DNA from 2 places in the Nocardioides dokdonensis FR1436 genome. Region 2 is predicted to be linked to the other one. Evidence: riboswitches for the same ligand, from Rfam matches in the RefSeq annotation. Region 2 holds a riboswitch; the other holds the start of a gene.
What was found. A riboswitch is a leader RNA that binds a small molecule or an ion and turns the genes downstream of it on or off. The one in region 2 is predicted to bind thiamine pyrophosphate.

Region 1: another riboswitch for thiamine pyrophosphate. It lies ahead of I601_RS08190 (thiamine ABC transporter substrate-binding protein); the one in region 2 lies ahead of I601_RS10090 (thiamine phosphate synthase).

Annotation. Positions count from the first base shown of each region.
Region 1 is NZ_CP015079.1:1,730,705-1,734,098, reverse strand. It holds gene I601_RS08195 (ABC transporter permease) at 1-1,109, opposite strand, end outside; gene I601_RS08190 (thiamine ABC transporter substrate-binding protein) at 1,109-2,236, opposite strand; TPP riboswitch at 2,235-2,353, opposite strand; gene I601_RS08185 (alpha/beta hydrolase fold domain-containing protein) at 2,416-3,345, shown strand; gene I601_RS08180 (GNAT family N-acetyltransferase) at 3,342-3,394, shown strand, end outside.
Region 2 is NZ_CP015079.1:2,131,200-2,134,593, reverse strand. It holds gene I601_RS10105 (beta/alpha barrel domain-containing protein) at 1-44, opposite strand, end outside; gene thiS (sulfur carrier protein ThiS) at 41-241, opposite strand; gene thiO (glycine oxidase ThiO) at 238-1,275, opposite strand; gene I601_RS10090 (thiamine phosphate synthase) at 1,272-1,874, opposite strand; TPP riboswitch at 1,871-1,980, opposite strand; gene I601_RS10085 (SDR family NAD(P)-dependent oxidoreductase) at 2,110-2,901, opposite strand; gene I601_RS10080 (NADP-dependent oxidoreductase) at 2,976-3,394, opposite strand, start outside.

The DNA of each region.
Region 1 (3,394 bases), 400 kb from region 2:
CGGGTCAGCACGACCGCGACCAGCCCGCCGAGCAGCAGGGCCATCCAGGTGGCGTCGACCGCGGTGCGCAGCGACGTCACCAGCGCCTCCGAGGCCGGCACCAGCAGCGCCTGCTGCTCACCGGCACCGCCCAGGGCACGGTAGTAGGCCAGCGACCACGCGCCGTCGACACGCAACGAACCGACGACCAGGGTCAGCACCGGCAGCGCCACGAGCGCCAGGAGCAGCGCCGTCGCCGCCAGCTGGGGCACGTCGCTGCGGCGGGGTCGGCGCGGCGGGGTCGTGCTGCGCGCCAGGGTCGGGTCGGGCACCGCGCGCAGCCGGCCGGCCACGACGAGCAGCGCCACGACCGCGACGAGCTGGAGCACCGAGAGAGCGGCCGCGGCCTGGAGGTCGAGGTACTCGGTGGTGAGCAGGTAGATCTCGGTCTCGACCGAGGAGTAGCGCAGCCCGCCGAGGGTGAGGACGATGCCGAAGGCGGTGGCGCAGAAGAGGAACACGACGCTGGCCGAGGACACCACCGCGGGGCGCAGCATCGGCCAGGTCACGGTGCGGAAGACCTGCGCCGGGGAGGCGCCGAGCGCCGCGGCCGCCTCGCCGGGCCGGGAGTCGAGGCCCTCCCAGGCGGCTCCCACGCCCCGGATGACCACCGCGACGTTGAAGAACACCAGGCCGGCGACGATCCCGGCCGCGGTGCCGTCGAGGTCGACCCGGCCGCCGGTCAGCGCCACGACCGGCCCCGACTCCCCCAGCAGCTGGCGGAACGCGACCCCGACCACGACGGTCGGCAGCACGAACGGCACCAGCAGCGCCGCGCGCACCACCCGGCGCCCGGGCCAGCGCAGCCGGTGCAGCGCGTAGGCAGCAGGCAGTCCGAGCAGCACGGCGAGCACGGTCGCGACCGTGGAGGACCACACCGTGAACCACAGCACCCGGCCGGTGCGCGGTCGGGTGAGCACCTCCAGCACCGCCCCAACATCGAGGTCGCCGTCGACGACGAAGCCGCGCCCGATCATCCCGGTCACGGGCAGCACGAAGAAGACGCCGAGCACCGCCAGCGGCAGCCCGGCCAGGGCGGCCAGGCCGAGCAGCCGGCGGGGTGCGGTCATCAGCGGCTGACCAGGTCGCCCCACTCGCGCAGCCACGCGTCGCGGTTCTCGTCGATCTCGTCGGGGTCCACGGCCCAGGGCTCGTCGGGCCGCTCGGTGAGGTCGGCCCACTCGGCCGGCAGGTCGGTGCCCTCGACGACCGGGTAGACGTACATCGAGCCCGGCAGCGCCTGCTGGACCTCCGGCGAGAGCAGCCACTCCACGACGGCCTGCGCGCCCGCGGGGTTGTCGGCGCCGCGGAGCATGCCGGCGTACTCGACCTGCTCGTAGCAGGTGTCGAGCAGCGCGCGGGTGGTCGTGCCGCCGTCCCCGTCGACGGTGAAGGCCGGCGAGGAGTCGTAGGACGTCACGATCGGGCGGTCGCCCTTGCCGCCGCCCTGGGTGAAGTCCACCTGGTAGGCGTCCTCCCAGCCCTTGACGACCGCGGTGTCGTTGGCCAGCAGGTCCTCCCAGTAGCCCGTCCAGTCGTCGCCGTACGCGGCGATCGTGGCGAGCAGGAAGGCGAAGCCGGGTGAGCTCGTGGTCGCCCCGGAGGTGACGAAGAGGCCCTCGTACGCCGGGTCGGTGAGGTCGTCGAGGGTCTCGGGCGCATCGAGGTCGCGCTCGTCGAACCAGGTGGTGTCGACGTTGACGCACACGTTGCCGGTGTCGACCGGGGTCAGCGCGCCCTCGTCGTCGCCGGGCAGGCGGTGCGCCTCGACACCGTCGGGGGCGTCGATCTCGACCGGCGCGAAGACGTCGGCGTCCAGCGCACGGGAGCCGAAGGTGTTGTCGACGCCGAACGCGACGTCACCGATCGGGCTGTCGGTGTTGAGCACCAGCTGGCTGGTCAGGGCGCCGGCGTCGCCGCTCGCGCGCAGCTGGAGGTCGTAGCCGCTCTCCTCCTCGAAGTCCTTCACCAGCTGCTTGGGCAGGAAGAAGCTGTCGTGGGTCACCAGCACGACCTTGCCCCCGCCGGACGGGGCGCCGTCCTGGCCGGAGCCGGACGCGGTGACGGGGTCGTCGCCGGTGCCGATCAGCGAGCAGCCGCTGAGGGCGAGGCTCAGCAGCGCCGCGGCCGCCGTCCCCGTCGTGCGAGCGGTCCTCGTCGGGTGACTCGTCCTCGTCGGGTGGATGGGCGTACGCATGCGTCGCATCTGGACTCCCTTCGCCGGTGCTAGCCGGAGCAGGTTCGGAGGGTCTGCGGCTGGTCCGCACTCTCAGCACCGCCCGTGGTCCGGGCGGGTGCTCCCCTGTCTGTGTGCTGGCCAGCGTAGCCCCGACCTCGACGAGGCGGACCCGCCCACCCCCGTGGTGGGATGGCGCCATGCCGAGCCTGCGCCACGACCTGCTGGCCCTCCTCGTCCCGCGGCTGCGGGGCGCCGGCGCCGCGCGTGATGAGGACTCCGAGCGCGCCGCCGTCGAGGCCTGCCACGCGGACCTGGACCGCTCGCTGCCCACCCGCGCCGTGCCCGGCCTCACGCGCCGCTTCGACCACGAGGTCGACCACAGCGCGGGCTTCCCCGTGCACGTGCTGACGCGACGCGGCGCGTCCCCCTCGCGCACCCTGCTGTGGCTGCACGGCGGCGGGTTCGTCTCGCCGATCGACGCCCTCCACGTCCGGTACGTCGCCCGGCTCGCCGCCGCGCTCGACGTGCGGGTGGTGCTGCCCGACTACCCGCTCACCCCGGAGCACACCTGGCGCGACTCGCACCAGGCGCTGGTCGACCTGGCGACCGGGTGGGCGGGGCGCGGCGGGCTGCTGCTCGGCGGCGACTCGGCCGGTGGCGGGCTCGCGCTGGCGGTGGCGCAGACCCTGCGTGACCGCGGCGAGGTCCGGCCCGAGCACCTGCTGCTGATCTCGCCGTGGGTCGACCTGACCACCTCCAGCCCGGCCACGTCGTGGTTCGACCGTCGAGACCCGTGGCTGCAGCTGTCCCGCATGCGCCTCTACGCCCGGTGGTGGGCCGGCTCCGCCGACGACCAGGCGCGGCCCGAGGTCTCGCCCGCGCTGGGCGACCTGCGCGACCTGCCGCCGACGCTGATGTTCTGCGGCAGCCGCGACCTGCTGGTGCCGGCCTGCCGCCGCCTCGCCCGCCGCGCCGCCGACGCCGGCTGGGACCTCACCTACGTCGAGGAGCCCGGCGCGATCCACGTCTACCCGCTGCTGCCCGGCGTCCCCGAGGCCGCCCGTGCCTGGGACACGACCCTCGAGCTCGTGCAGGCGGCCCTCCCGGATCCGGAGTCCCCGCGATGACCCTGACCATCACCGCGCAGCCCTTCGCCGCCCTCGACGCGCGAGCGGC
Region 2 (3,394 bases):
GCCACCCGCAGCGCCCCGGTACCGGTCGTCGCCGCCCGCGTCATCCGCCCTGCACCGCCGTCACCACGTCGACGACGTCGCCGTCGCGCAGCCGGTGGGTGCCGTGCTCGGCGCGGGGCACCACCGCACCGTTGACGGCCACGGCCCTGCCGTCGGGGTCGGGCACCAGGTCACGCACGCTCGCGACGAGCGGCGCGGGCCGGCCGTTGAGCAGGATCTGCGGGGTGGTCGGGGCACTCATCGGTCCTCCAGGAGTCGGCGGGGGTCGGTGGCCGGGTCGACCCGGCCGCTCTCGAGGTGGTCGGCGACCAGCTCGGCGGTCAGCGGCGCGAGCAGCACGCCGTGGCGGAAGTGGCCGGTCGCCAGCACCACCCGGGGGTCGTGGGTGGGGCCCACCAACGGCAGCCCGTTGGCGGTGCCGGGCCGGTCGCGGGCCAGCGCCTCGAGCAGCTCGGCCCGGTCGAGCCCGGGCACCAGCTCGCGGGCCGCGTCGAGCAGGCGGTGCACGCCACCGAGCGTCACCACCGGCGGCTGGTCGTGCTCCTCGCTGGTGGCGCCGATGACGACCTCGCCGTCGGCGCGGGGCACCACGTAGACGGGACGCCCGCGCACCCAGCCGCGCACCGGGCGGGTCGGCGGGTCGTCGCTGCGGGCCCGCAGCACCTCCCCGCGCACCCCCCGCACGAGACCCGGCCCCAGCCGTGCGGCGTACGCCGACGGCAGCGACGCGCCGGTGGCCAGGACCGTCACCTCGGCCCAGCCGGCCGGGCCGGGGTCACGCTGCACCGGGACCCGGTCGAGCAGGGCGGCGAGGACCCGACGCGGGTCGACGCTGTGGTCGTCGGGCAGCAGCACCCCGCCCAGCACCCGCCCCGCGAGCGTCGGCTCCAGCGCGCGCACCCGAGCCCCGTCGAGGTCCTCGACCCGGCCGCCCAGGCTCCGCACCAGCGTGGCCTGGCGCTTGACGTCGCGCAGGTCGTCGGCGTCCAGCCCGACCAGCAGGGTGCCGCCGCGGGTCAGCGGGACCCCGAGCCGGTCACCCCAGGAGGGCCACGACGCCTGGCTGCGCCGGCCCAGGTCGAGCAGGGCCGGCTCGTCGTGCCAGACCTCGGCGGCGGGGCTGAGCATCCCGGCCGCCGCCCACGACGCACCGCGGGCCGGGGCGGGGTCGACGACGCGCACCTCGTGACCGCGACGCCGGAGCTCGTCGGCCACCGCGAGCCCGATGACGCCGGCCCCGAGGATCTCGACGCGGGCCGCGTCGGTGCCGCTCACGCGACGGCGTCGAGCAGCTCCCGGGCGGCCTGCAAGGGGTCGGGCGGACGCCACAGGGCACCGATCACGGCGACCCCGTGGGCCCCGGCCTCGCGGGCCTGTCGGGCGCGGGGGGCGTCGAGGCCACCGATGGCCAGCAGCGGCAGCGGACCGGCGGCCGCGGTGATGGCGGCCAGGCCCAGGGCGGGCGGCAGTCCGGGTTTGCTCACGGTGTCGAAGACCGGCCCGAGGCCCGCGTAGTCCGCGCCGTCCGCGGCGGCACGGCACACCTCGTCGCGGTCCCGACAGGTCGCGCCCAGCAGCAGCCCGGGGGCGATCCGCCGCGCCTCGGCGACGGGCAGGTCCAGCGCCCCGAGGTGGACCCCGTCGGCCGCGCCGGCCAGCGCCAGGTCGACCCGGTCGTCGACGACCACGACGGCGCCGTGCGGGCGCACCGCGGCGACCACGCGGCGTACGAGCTCGAGGGCCTGGCGGTCCGAGACCGGCGTGGACCAGTGCTTGGCACGCACCTGGAAGCCGCGGATCCCGAGCCGGGCCAGCCCGGGCAGGACGGACAGGTCGTCGGCGGGGCCGACCAGGCAGAACAGACGTGGCAGCACGCTTCGCTCCTCGCTTCCTTCGCCGGCTTTACCCGGATCAGGTTCAACGGTCGGAGCGGAACAGCTCCCTCTCAGCCCGCTGCCGCGAGCTCCCGTGGTGGACGAGCAGACCGTAGCGCGGACGTGGGAGGTGACGTCAAGGCCCCGTCCCACAGCAGACGGAAGAGCATGCTGACCACGTCGGCCGCATCCCCGCCGGGCCATCGACCGGGCCGCGTCGTCGGGTCGTTCCCGGTCATCGTCCGAGGACGCGGTCGATCCCCGCGACAAGGGCCGCGCGCTTCTCGGGGTCCAGCGCGTCGGGGTGCGGATCGGCGAACCGGCCCGCGTCGTTGTCGTAGTACTTTCCGCCCGCATCGGCGAACTCGCCGCTCGTCGAGGCTCGGACGAGGACCTCGACACCGATGTTGATGTCGTTGCCGGCGATGCCGAAGCCGTCCCGGACCATCTTGGAAGCCAGCAACGAGCCGGGGTTGACAGCAACGGCGACCGGCCCGTCGGGTCCGACCTGGTCAGCGAGGTGACGAGTCCACATGGTGAGGGCGAGCTTGCTCTGGGCGTAGGCCGTGCCGTGGTCGAGCCGGCGCCCACCGGCGAGCGCCTGCAGGTCCACGGGCGCCTGAGCGGCGGACGACAGGTTGACGACGCGTCCACTGGCGGGCAGGTGCGCAAGCAGCAGACGTGTCAGTCGGTACGGGGCGATGGTGTTGACGACGAAGCGGACGTCGAGCCCGTCAACGGTGACCGGGTGCTCAGTGTGGTAAACGCCGGCGTTGTTGACGAGCACGTCGATGCTCAGGTCGGCGGCGGCAGCGGCGAGTGCGTCGACCTCGGACAGGTCGGACAGGTCTGCGAGCGCGGTCGCGAGGACTGACCCGGCCCGCTGCGCCTCGACGGCTGCGCGGGCGTCGGCGAGCCTGCCTGGGCTGCGTCCGTGCAGGACGAGCCGGTGATCGAGGGAGGCGAGCCGCTGGGCGGTGGCGAGGCCGATGCCGTCGGTGGCGCCGGTGATCATGATCGTGGACATCGTGGAGTCCTTCTGTTCAGGGGGCGTGGGAGGAGTCAGCCGCACACGTGCGCAGGCAGCCGCTGGGTCGGCGCTCAACCGATGGTGGCGACCAGCTTGCCCAACGGACCGCCCGTCGCGCCGATCTCGTGCAGCTCGGCCAACCGCTCGAGCGGCCGTGTGTCACCCACGACGACTCGCAGCGTCCCCGAGCCGATCATCTGCGCCACGGCCTCCAGGGCGGCGTAGTCGGGTTCGACGAGGATCCACGTCGCACTGACACCGGCCTCGTCGAGCACGTCGCGGGATGGGATGTCGTCGGGGGACGGCACGACCACCAGGCGGCCACCCCGGCGCAGGCTCCGCACCGACCGCTCCGCGTGCTCGGCCCCGCCTACGAGGTCGAGCACCCCGTCCATGTCGACCGCCACCTCCTCGAAGAGCTCCGTCCGGTGGTCGATGACGTGGTCGACACCGAGGTCGCGCAGAGCGTCGTGGTTGCGGGCCGACGCCG